DNA from 2 places in the Litchfieldia luteola genome. Region 1 is predicted to be linked to the other one. Evidence: riboswitches for the same ligand, from Rfam matches in the RefSeq annotation. Region 1 holds a riboswitch; the other holds the start of a gene.
What was found. A riboswitch is a leader RNA that binds a small molecule or an ion and turns the genes downstream of it on or off. The one in region 1 is predicted to bind cyclic di-GMP.
Positions count from the first base shown of each region.

Region 1 (7,931 bases):
TTTTTGTTTATCCTTTTTAAAATAAACATGGGCTTCCTGCTCGGCTTTCTTTTGCGTCAATCCTTTTTCATTCATTAAATCATAAATTTTTGCCCAATATTCATAGGCTCCAACCGTTTCATATTTTCCATAACGGTCAAAGTAAATTGAATCATCGGCAACGTGATTAAATACCCCGTCTAAAATTAAATGCATATCACGTCTTGCTAATTCATCTGTAAACGCCTTAAACTCCTCGGGTGAACCGAACATCGGATCAACCTCTTTAAAATCGGTCGCATCATACTTATGATTTGATGCAGCTTTAGCAACTGGATTTAAATAAAGAGTATTTACACCAAGTGATTGTATATAATCTAATTTTTGATGGATTCCGGCAATGTCTCCTCCGAAGAAATCATTACTCCAGATGCCATCTCCAGTATAGTTGCCTGGGTCCTTTTCACCAATACGAGGATTATCAGGTAGGGTATCCCAACTATCTGGTCGCTCAATTGGCTCTTCACCACGTGCATTTTCTTTTGCTGTATCATTTTTTGGATTTCCATTGAAAAAGCGATCCGGGAAGATTTGATAGACAACCGCTTCCTTCATCCAATCTGGTGTTTGATAGCTAGGGTCATAGACCGTTAGTTGGAACAATCCAGCGTTACTATTAGCCGCACTACCAACTTCACCTTCAAGCGTATCTTCACCATATTCAGCTATTGCCATGCCATCTCCCGCGATAAACTTATAACCATGAACACCTTTATCTTCAGGTGTAAAGGTTGCTTCCCAAAATTCTAAATTCCCTTGGCTTTGAACATCTGTCCAGCCCACGTACTCCATATTCACCATTTTGGTGTTGCCTGTTAAATAGTTTCTAACATACAGAGTAGCTCTTGTTAAATCATCCTTTTTCGCAGCCAATCGTAAAGTTACCGTTTCACCGGCTGAAATTGCACCAAATGGTTGACGGTATGCATTATTCCACGTATTGTGATATAACATTCCTTGGTCAACTGTTCCGTCAGAACCACTTGGTTTGTAATCTGTTAACACTTCTTTTGTAAGATTATTAAAAGTAAAGGTGACCTCTGTTGCCTCCACTACATTTAACTTAAAGTTTTCCCCTGGATATTGTTCTCCCCAGTCATTTCCTAATACAACCTTAAATTCATGATTCCCTTTTGGCACTACAGTTCTATATTCGTAGGTGTTATTAAAATCATAGTCTGTCATAAATGCAGTAGAGGTGGCAGGACTCCAGTCATCTCCGGCATTAATATCTGGTTGAATATCCCCTACAATGCGCGGGGTTTTATCTCTTGGAATGGGGGTATAAAAAGTTGAATTCGCAATGGCATGAGTTTGATCATGATAGTAGAAAGTAACCTCTGTGCTTTGTTCCAGATTTAGAGATATATCCCCGCCACTTCTTCCTCCTGCACCATAGTTTTCATCCCAACTACCACCAATTGCAATTTTATATGCATATTGACCTGCCGGTAATGTGCCAGTAAAAGTATAAAGATCATTTCCGACATGTTTCATTTTTGTTGTAGAAGCAGCTGGATCCCAGTCTACACTGTGACCAAGCTCATCTTGTAGACTACCAACTAAAACAACATTTCTCCCTGGTATTTCTTCTCCAGGGGGTGGAGTTTCACTTTCTTCTACTGCTGTGGATGTCACTTCTTTTGTATCATTGTTAAATGAAAAGGTAACAAGTGCATCATTTGAAAAACTTAATTTTGCATTTTGACCTGGATACGCCGCATCATCCCAAGTAGAGCCCAGAACAACCTTAAAATCATAAGACCCTGCTGGCACATTTACAGATAATATGTAAACGTTATCAAAATTATCATCTAGTAAAAATAAGTTTGATTCAGCTGGACTCCATTCAGAACCTGCTCCTACTTCATCTTGTAAGCTTCCTACAACTCTTGGCTGTTTATCTGCAGCAATTGCCTCATATTTAACTGAGTCAGTTACAGCATGTGTTTTATCATTATAGTAAAAAGTAACTTCCGATTCTTCTGCTAGATTAATAGATATATTATTACCATTGTCTCCGTAACTTTCATCCCAGCTCCCATTAATGGCAACCTTGTATTCATAGGTACCCGCCGGAAGAGTTCCTGTGAATGTGTAAAAATCATTACCCGTATGGGTCATTCTAGTTGCTTCCAACGTAGGATCCCAATCTATAGTATCATCACCATTTACTAGTTCTGATTGAAGATTCCCTACTAAAGTGACAGTTCGCTCTTCTAGTGTTTCGGCACTTATTTTTTCAAAGTAAAAAGCACCAGAAAACAGCTGGATAACTAATGAAAAAATCATAAGTAAAGAAAGTACTTTCATGTTTTTCCTTTTCACTTTTCCTACCTCCTTGTTAAGTATGATTTGCGTGAAACCGATTGCACAAACCAGGCGGGGAATCCTTTTGTGCAATCGCTTCCATATAACTAAATTCTCGCATAGAGTAGGCTTATTACTCAACATATTTTGTCCGACAGAAAAACTGTTACTGGCGCTTTAATTTTGTTCGGTTTTAAGAGATTATGTTAAACTTTGTAGAATTTTAGCTTTTTAAAAAGTGCTAGACATAATTGCCTAGCACTCTTAGTTGTATTATCTGTCATCATCTTCGTCGTTGTCTTCATCGTCGTCATCATTGCCTTTATTTTTCTTGCCTTTATCTGCATTTCCACGTGCTTTCTCAGCCTTCTCTTTAGCTTTTTCACGCTCTTCTTCTGCCTTTTCACGTGCCTTTTTAGCTTCTTCTTCAGCTTTCTCACGTGCTTCTTCTTCTTTTTTACGTTCTTTTTCAGCTTCTTTTTGAGCCTTCTCACGTGCTTTTTCTGCCTTTTCATTATCCTTTTCTAGGTCATCTTCATCTTTTTCCGACTTTTTATTAGATTTAGTGTCTGCCTTTTCTGTCTTCTTAGCTTCTTTTATGAGAGCCTTTTCTGTTTTCTTTTCTGCTTTTTCAATCGCTTTTGTTACTTCCTTCGTTGCCTCAGCAATCGTTTCTTCTTGCTCTTCACTATACTCTTCTAATAATTCAGCTTTTTCCTCTTCAGCCTCTTCTTCAGTTAAGTCACCCTCAGCTAACTCTTCTTCTATATCTATTAATTCTTCCAGGTACTCTTCTTCCTCTTCAAGATATTTAGCAATCTTTTTCTCTAGCTTTTTCTCAGCCTTTTTTATATTTTTAGCAAGTGCAGCTTTTGCTTGAGGATTTTGGATTTTTTCCATTGCAGCCGTTAATGCAATAATATTTTGTGAGAGTTTCTCTCTTAATTCTGCTAATGGATCAACTGAAGCTTCGGCGCTATCTTCAGTAGCCACAGTTTCCTCCGTTGTTTCCTCACCAGTTACTTCAGCATTCTCTTCTTCGACAGTTGTTTCCTCTGTTGTCTCTGAATCATCTGCAGTATCTGCATCTTCCGAAGATGTTTCATCAGTAGTTTCCCCTGTTGGCACAGCATCTGGTGTTAATTCCAACACTACCTCCATTTGCTCAATTGCCTTTTGAATGGTTTCTTCTGCAAGTTCCTCATCACCAGCAGCTAAAAGAGCTTCTGCTTCTTTAATTCGTTCTTCCATAATTTCTGTTATTGCTTTTGCTTTTTCAGCATCATCAAATGTAAAAGCTAGCTTAAGCTTTTCAGTAAATGTTTTAATAAAGTAAAAAAAATCTCCTGGTAATAAATTTACTTCTTCTACAGATGGTTCATTTTCTTCTGGAGCAGATGCTTCAGTTTCAGTTGTTTCAGAAATCTGAGTCGTTGTTGTCTCAGTTGTCTCAGTAGTCACTGCTTGTTCTTCTGTCGTTTCAGGCGTTGTAGTTGTTTCACTTGCGAATGCACTGCTTGTCCCCAATGAGAATGTTAAAGCTGTAGCAATCGCACTCGTTGCCAATACATTTCTAATCTTCTTGTCGAAAAACATGTAGAATTCCTCCTATTTTGTAATAAATTGTACTAAAGGTATTCGAGCCCAGTTTTTCGTTTATGTCGCTAAATTTAAAAAATTCTTACATTCTATTAAAAAATAATTAATAGATTGCAAGAATAGTAAGAAATAACAGATGTACACGTTACTCCTCATTCTTAGCAACCCAGCCGCCATGGTAAAACTACTTTAGGCCTGTGGCTTTGCGTCATCGCTTTTCAACGATTTTGCCTTTATTTGAATGGGACGAAATACTTTGATTACAGTTTACTGAAAATATTGTCGAATATATATAAGCAAATGTTACTAATTTTTATATTAAAAGTATTTAAAAAACGGGGCCTGACCCCCGTCGCGTTAAAGCTTTAACGCACTGGGGGTCAGGCCCCTTAAGACACAATTATTCGTCCCGTATGTTTTTAAGTTTTTCTAGTAGGTTTTCACTTTTTTCAGCTATATCAAGAATGATTGAGTCAATTTTCTCTTTCCATTTTGGTGCTTCTTCTTTTAGTGTTTCTTCGATTTTATCTACTGTTTCTATTATTTCCTTTTTTCGATCTACTGTTTTTTGTTCTTTTCCCGCTAGTCGGTCATTCACTGATAGAACCGAGAATTCAGTAGGTTCCACATGTTGCAGTGATTGTTCCATGCTTGCCTTAAAGAGCGGAACGACTCCCTCTGAGGTGCTATTTGGAAGATAGTGTTCTCTGTCGGTCTTGTCGTAACCAAGCCATACGGCTCCAACTAGATTTGGTGTATAGCCTACAAACCATTGATCTTTTGTACCTTTAATATCATTATATGGAAGCTGTGTAGAGCCTGTTTTTCCCGCAAGTGTAACTCCTTTGATTTGTGTTCCGGTTCCAGTTCCTGTTTCTACCACATTTAACAACATCGAAGTAATTTCATTAGAAACTGTTTTAGAGGTTACCTTGGTCGACTTAGGTTTATGTTCAGCAATGACATTCCCCGTAGGTCCAACGATTCGAGTAATCAGGTGTCCTTCATATCTTTTTCCTTCATTAGAAAATGTTGAATAAGCTTCAGCTAATTGTAAAGGAGAGAGCCCCTTGTGCATCCCACCTAGTGCTAATCCAAGGTATCTATCTTCATCCTCTATCCCAATACCAAACCGCTGTAAAGCATCTACACCCTTTTCCAACCCGATTTGATCTAATAACCAAACGGTTGGAACGTTCAATGACTTTTCCAACGCCTGATACATTTGTACTTCTCCACTATATTTCCGCGAAGAATTTTGAGGTGAATAGTCCCCAAAGGTCATAGGTTCATCTTTCAATACCGATGTAACAGTATAGCCATTTTCTAGAGCAGGTGTATAAACTACTAGTGGTTTCATTGTAGATCCTGGCTGTGCTTTTATATGAGTTGCTCTGTTAAATCCACGAAACACATACTCTCCTCGTCCACCGACTAATCCAAGAACGCCACCCGTAGATGGATCCAGTAAAACCGCACCGCTTTGCACTAGTGTATTCTTTTTCCCTTTAGGAAAATGTTTTTTGTTTTCATACACTTTCTCCAAGGAGGATTGAATATTCGGGTCGAGTTGTGTGTAGATTCTGTACCCTCTCGTTAGTAACTCTTCTTGAGTAAGACCATACTTAGAAATAGCTTCATCTAACACAGCATCCACATAGTAAGGATACTTTCTTTCAATAAAGCTTCCCTTCCCTTCAATAAGGGTAAGCTTTTCCTCTTTAGAATGGTTCCATTCGGCTTCTGTTATCATTCCTAACTCATGCATTTTAGCTAAAACAACATTTCGCCTGTTAACCGCTCTATCGTAATTTTTATAAGGATTATAAGCTGAAGGTGCCTGTAACAAGCCCGCTAATGTAGCAGCCTCACTAATCGTTACCTTCTGAATATCTTTATTAAAGTATTTACTAGCCGCCTGTTCAATTCCCCAAGCACCACTGCCAAAATAGACTTGGTTCAGGTACATTTGAAGGATTTCATCTTTTTCGTAGTGTTTTTCAATTTCTACCGCTAAAAAGAGTTCCTCAATTTTACGTTTATAGGTCTTTTCAGGCGAGAGTAAGGCGTTCTTCGTTAACTGCTGTGTAATTGTACTACCTCCACCGGTGATTCTTCCAGCAAACAAATTTTTAAAAAAGGCACGGGTAATACCGAGAAGATCAAAACCATTATGTTCAAAAAAGCGGTGATCTTCAATCGCTATAACAGCATTTTTCACATGGTCGGGTAATTCTTCAACTACAACTCCACTTGTTCTGTTCGTTACAACAGAAGTCGCTTCCTCACCATTCTTATCTATAATAATTGTCGATTGTCTTAACCCTTCCTTTAATGACTGTACATTTGCCGTGGTCGCCATAAAAGCAAAAAAGAGCATCGATAAAAGTATGAAAATCAATAAGAGTAATAGGAAAATTTTCGTAATATGCTTTTCTCTCCAAAAATGGACGATCTTTTCCCAATAAGGCTGTAAACGCTCCATAAAAACTCCTCTTCATGTTAAATATTCACCTTATTATATAGGAAAAAAGCCAAAATACGAACACAAAATGTCAAACGGGGCCTGACCCCCGGTGCGTTAAAGCTTTAACGCGCTGGGGGTCAGGACCCAAAGTTTTAAGCTACGACGTTGCGTGTGTTTTCGTAGTTTTTGTATTGTTCGGTTTTCATGATGTGTTTGAGGATTGTGATGGTTTGCCAGATTTCTTCATAGGTGTTGTAGAGCGCCATTGGTGCGAGGCGAATGACGTTTGGTGCTCGAAAATCTGGGATGACGTTGTTATCTTTTAGTGCTTTACAGATGCGTGCTGCTTCGTGGTGTTCCAAGCAGACATGCCCTCCACGGCGGTCATTCTCTCGTGGGTTCCCTATTTCAAAACCAAACTCACATAGCTCTTCCTCTATTAAATACATCATATACTCTGTCATATGCAATGATTTCTCACGTAATCTTTCAATACCTGCTTCTGCAAACATTTCAAGCGATCCCAAAAGTGGAGCTATGCTCAAGACGTGTGGTGTCCCAACTTGAAATGCCCCTGCTGTTTCTGCATGTGATAGCTCATGTTCCATGTCAAACTGTTTATCTTTTTTCGAGCTAAACCAACCTGCTAGACCTGGTGCAATACCATGGTGATTACTATGAACGAACATTCCGCCAACTCCACCAGGACCACTGTTTAAGTATTTATAGTTACACCAAACCGCAAAGTCCACTCCCCAGTCATGGAGTGAATGAGGAAGTGCACCAATGGAATGAGCTAAATCAAATCCGATTAAAATACCACGTCTATGAGCTTCTGCCGTTAAACGTTTCATGTCTAAAAGTTGTCCACTTCTATATAAAACAGATGGAAGCCAAACAATCGCTACCTCGTCCGTCATTGCAGCTATCACATCATCTTCATTAATGGTTCGACCATCACGGGATTTTACTAAAACAAGATGCTCCTCAGGCTCTAATCCATGTAGTTTTAACTGAGCTTTTATCGCATAGATGTCCGAAGGAAAATCTAGTTCATCTGCAACAATCTTTGTACGTTTGCCATCTGGCTCATAAAAGGTTGCCAATACTTGGTGAAGGTTCGCTGTAATTGAACCTGTTACAATGGTTTCTTCAGGTTGGGCACCAATCAATGGTGCTGTTAGTGCTCCAAGTCTTTCTGAAAACTCAAACCAGGGCTGTTTCCCCGACATCCAACCATCAATTCCAAGTTCTTTCCAATCTTGCAGTGAGTTTAGTAGTGTTCTCTCGGCGCGTTTGGATAACAATCCTAAGGAATTACCATCCATATAATAGATTTCTTCTTTTATGTAAAATTCATCTCGAAAGGTTGTCGCTTCTCTGTCTAATTGTCTTGCATAATCGACTGTTGATATAAATGTATTCGTTTTCACTATTTTCTGCCTCCCCGCTTATCTTCACTAATAACAGTATCTCATATATCCACACTGTTAACTATTAGATTTTCGGAATAGTT
Region 1 covers NZ_JAGGKM010000005.1:196,104-204,034, reverse strand. The annotation lists gene J2Z26_RS15550 (pullulanase X25 domain-containing protein) at 1-2,367, opposite strand, end outside; gene J2Z26_RS15545 (DUF5667 domain-containing protein) at 2,623-3,945, opposite strand; cyclic di-GMP riboswitch class I at 4,106-4,190, opposite strand; gene J2Z26_RS15540 (transglycosylase domain-containing protein) at 4,349-6,433, opposite strand; gene kynU (kynureninase) at 6,568-7,848, opposite strand.

Region 2 (7,931 bases), on a different contig from region 1:
CAAGTACTTTATCTTGCCCAAAAATTTGTGGTATTTCTGAGTTGAAACTAACCATAAAAAATGTACTTGATAAGCCGATTAAAAAGGCAACAGATAAGATCATGACTGGATTAGGAAACGGAATTAATAGAAGGATGATAATGGCCCTGAAAATATCTGTGTAGATCATAATTTTACGACGGTCATATCTATCTGCTACTATCCCAGAGAAAAGACTGGATAATACACCTCCAAGTGTACGAACAGCCATGGTTGCAGCTAGCCAAACCGTACTTCCTGTTGCAGCATACATCACAACATTTAACACAATCAAATCCATGAAGGTTCCTAAATCAGAGAAGGCTTTTGTATAAAGAATTATTTTTTTACTCATGTGGTTCTCCTTAAAATTGTAATAGCTATATTTTAATGATTTCTAAATTATTTCGCAACACGAAATTTTTATTTTTTTATAAGAAGGAATGAAGTCCAAAAAGTTGGTAGATACTATCTGTGAGGATTTGTAGCTCAACTAATAGAGCAGCCAACCGTATCATCGAATATGGTTGTGCATGTTGTAGGTGAGAGGCCTACCAAGTCCTCATACATAGTAAAAATGAGAAAACAGCATCCAAACTGGAATGCTGTTTTTTAGTAGTCTTTATAAATATACAATAATAGATAGTGCGATTCCGATAACCATTACCAAGAGTGAGCCAATAAAAAACGGATTAACGAATACATTATATTTTTCTTCTGGTATAAACTTCATCTTTAACATATCTCCAAGGCCACTGTATATATCATAACTTAGGCCAACCTCTGCATTTCTACCCTTGTTTGAGGATAACCAGATAGCTCCACTCATAAAAGCTCCAAACAGGAATAAAACATCATGGTAATGCATTTCTAAAATCCATGATAAGAAAAAAACAAATACTAGTTCTATTGCAGTAGCTGTTATAGTTAGTAGTGCATAAAGTAGCAAGTTCTATCATCCTTTCATTTCACACAAATCGTATTTTACCATAGTTTTCACGTAGGCAGAAGATTTTATAAAAAACAAAGGGATATTATTCCAAATGGAGAATATAAGGAAAAGGAAATGAGCAGAAGCAATATGTTAAAGCTTTAAAGCGGTGGGGGTCAGGCCCCATAAAGAGGAGTGATAAGGGTGAGAGTGAATGATTTTCGCAAAATACATAAAAGTGTGTATTCTTTAAAACAAGGAATGATTGAGGTTATAGATATTCCTGAGCTTCAATTTGTCGTTGCACATGGAGAGGGAGAGAGAAATGTTTACCGAATGCACGATGGTGATACGATCTGGTCAATCTCTCGTGTCGTTAATCGGTTAAAGGACATGACAAAACTTGGGATGGATTACAAGTTTAAGCTAATGCCTTTAGAAGTGATTTGGACTGGTGAAATAGGTGAGTGGACAGCAATGATGCAGGTCCCAAATTTAATTACTGAAGGTATGTTTAGTGAAGCAATACAGGAACTTGAGTTCAGAAAGAGGAGTGTCAGAGTTCCTGTTTACTTGAAGAATAACCATCAGGGCCGTTGTGTTCAGGCACTACATGTAGGTTCATATAACAATGTATATGAAACGCTTGAAGATGTATTGAATTTTTGTAAGGAGAATGGGTTAGTCGTAAAGAATCGATCTCATCGAGAGATTTATATTAATCAGCCTTTTTGTAATGAGCCCTCCAAGCTACAGACGATTGTTAGGGTTGAGGTAGAGGACTGATATGTTTTTTTAAAAACTAGTGTTCTACTTAAAAAAACGATATAATCATTCAAAAAACATAAGGGGACTACACAAAAGATGAACAAAGGGAAGATTATCTATTTAAATGGTGTATCAAGTTCTGGTAAAACGAGCTTAAGTAAAGAACTGATTAAGCTTTTACCGAATTACTTTCATTTCTCATTGGATGATTTTGATTATATCATCGAGAAAATGGAGGATCGACAGAATGAACGTTTGATTCCCATTGCGACTGAGGTTTTTTATCATCAAACGATTAAGATGTTTTCAGATAAAGGTGTAAATCTAATAATAGATGATGTTTTACATGACAACGTAAGCTTGAAAAGTGCGACTGAAACCCTTCAAGATTATCCAGTACTGTTTGTTGGGGTTCAATGCCCGTTAGAAGAATTAGAGCGTCGTGAACGTGAACGTGGCGATCGAACGGTAGGACAAGCGAAAATTCAGTTGAACTTTGTACACCAGAACGGAGAAATGTATGATGTTGAAGTAAATACTTTTAATGAAAAATTAGAGGTATGTGCGGTTCGTATCGTTGAGGCTGTGAATCAAGAACTGTTTTCAGATGGATGGAAGACATTTTGTAAGGTGTAAAAGGTAATAAAAGAGTATTTTAGGGGAAATCAAACGCGCTGACAACGAACAAGTCAGCGTGTTCAGGTGTTTTTTACCCTTTATACACATAATAATCCTGAGTGTGGAATTGTTCAAACCCACAGGATTTATATAACCCAAGTGCATGTTCGTTTTTTATTTCAACCTCTAAATAAATATCTTGTACATGTTTTGCTTCATCTAATACAACGTTGGTCAATGCTTTACGTCCAATCCCTTTTCCTTGGTATTCAGGATAAACAGCGAAACTATAAATCCAACTTTCCCCGTGTTCACGGTAAACGCGGATTTTACCAACCGTTTTCCCTTCCACTTCAATAATATAATATGTACCTTCTTCTAGTACTCTTTCATTAAAAGATTTTGCTGCTTCTTCAGTCATATCAAAACACTTCATATCTAACTCAATCGCAGCTACTTTGTCTTGTAAAGAAGAAGCTTGCCTCAAAACAATGTCATTGTTGCATTCTAATGGAGTGTGATTGTATTTCATTTGATATTCAGAAATAGAATAAATACAGGGTAATTTCTTTAGAAACTCGCTTGCTGAAACTGAATCAGCTGGAGCATTCAGTAGGATTCTCTCAAAACCTTGATTTTTACAAGCTTCAATGGCTTGTTGAAAGAGTTTAGTAAAGATACCGTTGTTTCTAAAATTGGGGTGAACCATTCCACATAGCTCAACCTTATCACCGAATCCATAGATTCCAATGAAACCTACCAGTAAAGAGGATTCATACATGAAAAAGTCTTCTGGCTCTTGACTACCTCTGGAACGTAGCATATCCCAATTTAATTTTAGTTTAAGATTGTCATGCGATTCGCAAACCTTTTGAAGGGATTCAATATCGTGTAATTGTTGAGCTTTTAGCATGAAGTTATTCCCCCATTTAAATTAAATTAGATTCCTTTATTATAATAAATGGAAATGGATAAGAAATACAGTTCTATTTTTCAGAATAAACTATACTTTTTACCTAAAATAGATTGATTGAAAGATAAGGAAATGGTACTATTTTAGTAATCTAGGGCAAACTTATTGAAAGATGAGGGCAAAGTCACGGGTCTAAAGTTGGACAACTAGGATTGCCTTCTGCCAATTTCGTTCATGGATACAAAGTAGGGGGACTTATGGAAAGGAATATCGAGTTAATTGAAACCATCCAACATTTCTATCAGTTATTAGATAGAATGCCGGACCGCCCAAGTTCAACGTACGATTTCGCATATTTTATTAAACAATTTTTACGAACAAAAGTAGATGAGGGGCAATTGCCAACCATTGAAGTGATGACCGTATTTAAATATAGTAAGCCAAAAGCGTATTATTCTATGAGACAATTTGCAAAAAAGGATCCATTGTTACACTTTTTAATGGGATTAGATATGGACAAAGACAGAGCAGAAGAGAGATTAAATCAATTACTTAAACAAAATATAGAGTGTTAAATGATCAACTTCACAGGTTGGTCTTTTTTATTGGAGATTTTTTCAATAATATAGTTATAGAGGTAAAGATTAAAATAGTATATAGTTAGAGGATAGAATTATTCTAGGAGGATCTTTTAAAAATGTTACATACACCGCTAGGCCGCTTTAGAACGATGGGATTTCTTGAAGGTGGTTCTCTTCTGTTTCTTGTATTTATTGCAATGCCACTAAAGTATTTTTTAGACATGCCTCAAGTCGTCAGCGTTGTTGGCGCAATTCACGGTGGGCTATTTACTCTATATGTAATTGTTATAGCCTATACAACCTATAAAATCCGTTGGTCATTAAAATGGGCTATTAGTGCATTTATCGTAGCCTTCATTCCATTTGGAAACATTGTTCTTGATTTACAACTAAAAAAACATAACTTTTAACATACCTAGGATACGTGTACCTAGGTTTTTCTATTTTTATAAAGCCCATTCTTGTCAGGACGTGTTACCTATTAATCTATTTTTTCATAGCATGAACTGAATAATAAAAGGAGGTATTTGACTATGAATTATGAACAACTTATGAAAAAAAGGCAGAATTGTTTAGCTCAAATGCAGGAAGCTTACACAAAATATTACAAGAACTATAATGAAATCATGCAATATGATTCAATGTTACAGCCATTATTGCAAATGAATCCAACGACACAAATTAACCCTTATGTGAATGTAAGTCCGTATACACAAGTAAATCCAAGTATGCAAGTTAATCCAAATGTACAGGTAAACCCATGGACACAAGTAAACCCAAGCCTAGAGGTCAATCCACAAACTCAGATTAATCCAAAGTTATTGAGTGATTTTCAAGTAAACCCTACAACTCAAGCATACTTTAATTTTGATCCTGATTTTGATTTCGATTTTAGTTTGGGCAAATAGTCGGTCCAATTTTAATCGGTTAAAAATAAATCACGCCCTCACAGTTTAGATATCCTAGTTTAGCTTTTGTGGGAGGGGAAAGAATGCAGCAGTATTTTAATGTGTATAGGGATGAGCGGAAAATTAAGATAGATAAGAAAGATGACCAGGTTAACCTGATGAATATCTCCATCTTTTTAGACAATCAGCATATGGGACATATGTCGTTTATTGATTCCATTATCATCAACTCGAGAAATAACTTTAATCATAAGTTACTTATTCAAGCAGATGTGATGATTGATGGTTACATTAAGAGAATCTATGAAACATACGATATTGGAGATCTACGTTTTTCGGAACGTGAAACCTATTTCCGAGCGGGCGATATTCTTGTTGCCTGTGATAACTTAAATGGTCTTCCTTATGGGTATATGGGGCATTCTGCTATGGTTGTAGATGAGAGTAGTATCGTAGAAGGCGTGGTTACAAACCCGATTATTCGAAAGGTACCTGTAGAAAACTTTTTTAATAATCATAAATTGTTTGCACACTTCCGGCCGAAGAATAAAGAGATGGGTGAAAAGGCAGCTAAGTATGCATTAAACTACTTGGAAACCTTTAATGAGAACAAGGAAAAAGGGATTGCAAAGCCTATCTTTCTATTTACTCTCAATACACCTTTAGAAGATGAATGGAACTATATCTACTGCTCGAAATTAATCTGGTTAAGTTATTATTATGGAGCAGATTATGAGTTTCCGAATGACCATTTATGGTTTGCTCCAGAAGATTTATATACTAATTTAAAAGATAATCCTGATTTTGAGGTAATGTATATACATCCGGACTTTGTTTTCTATATTGATGCATAAGGTAAGTATTAGACATCCAATAGGGTGTCTTTTTTGTGGTTTGCGAATTATCGGTAAATTCAAAATGTAAACACTTTGTAAATATTGGATAAAATGCTAATTTATAGGTGTATTTTCCTAAAAAATGTTTATAATGGTCTTTGGAAGTTAATTTATTACATATTGGTAGTGTATAAGACTTAGGTCTTAGAAACTATCAAGAGGAGGAAACTATGAACTGGCTTAACTTTATTGTTAAGAGAAAAATTTTAGTAGGCTTGATGGTTGTATTTGTTCTTATTCTTGGATACTACTCAATTTTGAAACTAGATAAAGAGCTTTTGCCATCGGTACAATTTGATGGTGCTTTTGTTGAAATCGGGGCAGGTGAAATGGCTGCTATAGAGGTAGAGCGAACGATAACTACACCTTTAGAAAGTCAGATACAGTCAATTGAGGGGGTTGAAGGTGTCAGCTCTACAACAAATATTGGCAGAACCTCGATTCAAGTCATGTTTGAACGTGGGCGTGGAGAAGAGCTTTTTAAAGAAGTAGAATCTATTGTTAATTCAACAACAGCAAGTATACCAAGTGTTAAAGATGTATTTGCTGGTCAAATTGGAACAAGTCAAAGTTACGAATTTTTTATGGATGTCTCCGGTGGCAGTATGGAAGAGATGACAGCTTTTGCGAAAGATGTGATCGAACCAAGGCTTGAAGCATTACCGGAAGTACGTGATGTGTTGCTTTCAGGTTTAGTTGAAAATGAAGTTTCAATTGAATTTAGCCGTGAGAAAATGCTTGAAAAAGGTCTAGATATTACCTATGTAATCGGTGCTATACAACAAGGTAACAGTGAAGCAACTTTAGGTGAATTGAGTGGAGATAAAGACTCGCCTTCGTTACGCTGGAATACGAAACTAGAAACTATCGAGGATGTAAAAAACATTAAAATCCCAACACAAACAGGTTTTATTAACTTAGAGGAAGTCGCGGAAGTGTCACTTGTTCCTTTAGAAAACTCGTCTTCTGTTTGGAAAAATGGATCAAAGGATTTTATCTTTATCCAAGTGGGGCGTAGCTCTGAGTATACCCAAATTGAAATGGCAGAAGCGATTCGGGCTGAAATCCAACAAATTAGAGATGAAGATGTTATTACTGGCTTTGAATTAACAGAAATGGTTGCACAAGCAGATTATGTCAAGGAATCTATTGATGGAGTAACAAGCAATATTCTTATTGGTGGTATTATTGCGGTTGTGATTTTATTGTTATTCCTTCGAAACATTAGAGCAACATTTATAGTAGGACTGACAATTCCAACATCTGTTTTACTAACTTTCTCTGCGATGTGGATCTTCGACTACAGCTTTAACCTTTTAACCCTTATTGGACTTGGGTTAGGTATAGGAATGATGGTTGACTCTGCCATTGTAATTTTAGAGTCGATCTATCGTAAAAAAGAACAAGGGTTAGATAAATTTGCAGCAGTGATTGAAGGGACAAAAGAGGTAGCAACTGCAGTTATTGCCTCTATGCTAACTACGATTGTTGTTTTTCTTCCAATAGGATTATTAGGTGGAGAAATGGGAACCTTCATGATTATGCTATCGGCTGTAGTAGCAATTACATTAATTAGCTCAGTAGTTGTATCATTTACGCTAATCCCATCCTTGTCAGAAAACTTTTTAAAGCTTGGAAAGAAAAAGAAGGAAAAGAAAACAGGTCCATTGTTACGTTCATATAGTCGCATTGTTTCTTGGGCTGTTAAGAAAAAGCGTTATAGCTTTGCAGTTATTGGATTATTTTTCTTAATGTTTGCTGGATCACTTGCACTCGTTACGAAAATTCCAATGACGATAATGCCAGATATGTTAAATCGCTATGCAGAGGTTATGGTTACTGTGGAAACAGGATTATCAACTGAAGAAAAAGAAGAATTAATCTCCGAGATGAATGAAACGCTATCTCAGGTTCAGGATGTAGAAACAAACTATGTTATGGATATGGGAACAATGCTTTACACTATCATTAATATGACGAAGGGCGAAGAGATTACCCGAGAGCAAAAAGAAGTGAACGAGGAAATTATGCGTTCTTTACGTGAGTTAAAAGAGAATTTTCCACTTAAAGACGCACAGGCTGCAATGTCAGCTGGAGGAGGTTCTCCAGTTCAAGTGAATATCTCTGGTGATAGCTTTGAAGAACTTCAAGCGATCGCTGATGATTTTATAAGTGAATTAAGTGATATTGAGGGAATCGTAGCGGTTAATAATTCAATCGAACGTACGTCAGTTGAACAAGTGATTGAATTAAAAACAAGTGAAATTGAAAAAGCGGGTCTAACTCAGCCACAAATTA
Region 2 covers NZ_JAGGKM010000001.1:712,312-720,242, forward strand. The annotation lists gene J2Z26_RS03675 (MFS transporter) at 1-373, opposite strand, end outside; gene J2Z26_RS03680 (hypothetical protein) at 641-967, opposite strand; gene J2Z26_RS22370 (GyrI-like domain-containing protein) at 1,154-1,735, shown strand; partial or broken gene J2Z26_RS03690 (phosphotransferase-like protein) at 1,808-2,353, shown strand; gene J2Z26_RS03695 (GNAT family N-acetyltransferase) at 2,427-3,248, opposite strand; cyclic di-GMP riboswitch class I at 3,394-3,475, shown strand; gene J2Z26_RS03700 (hypothetical protein) at 3,506-3,823, shown strand; gene J2Z26_RS03705 (DUF3817 domain-containing protein) at 3,946-4,239, shown strand; gene J2Z26_RS03710 (hypothetical protein) at 4,363-4,737, shown strand; gene J2Z26_RS03715 (C40 family peptidase) at 4,821-5,591, shown strand; gene J2Z26_RS03720 (efflux RND transporter permease subunit) at 5,804-7,931, shown strand, end outside.
Region 2: linked by a shared signal. The riboswitch ahead of J2Z26_RS03700 (hypothetical protein) and the one ahead of J2Z26_RS15545 (DUF5667 domain-containing protein) in region 1 are both predicted to bind cyclic di-GMP.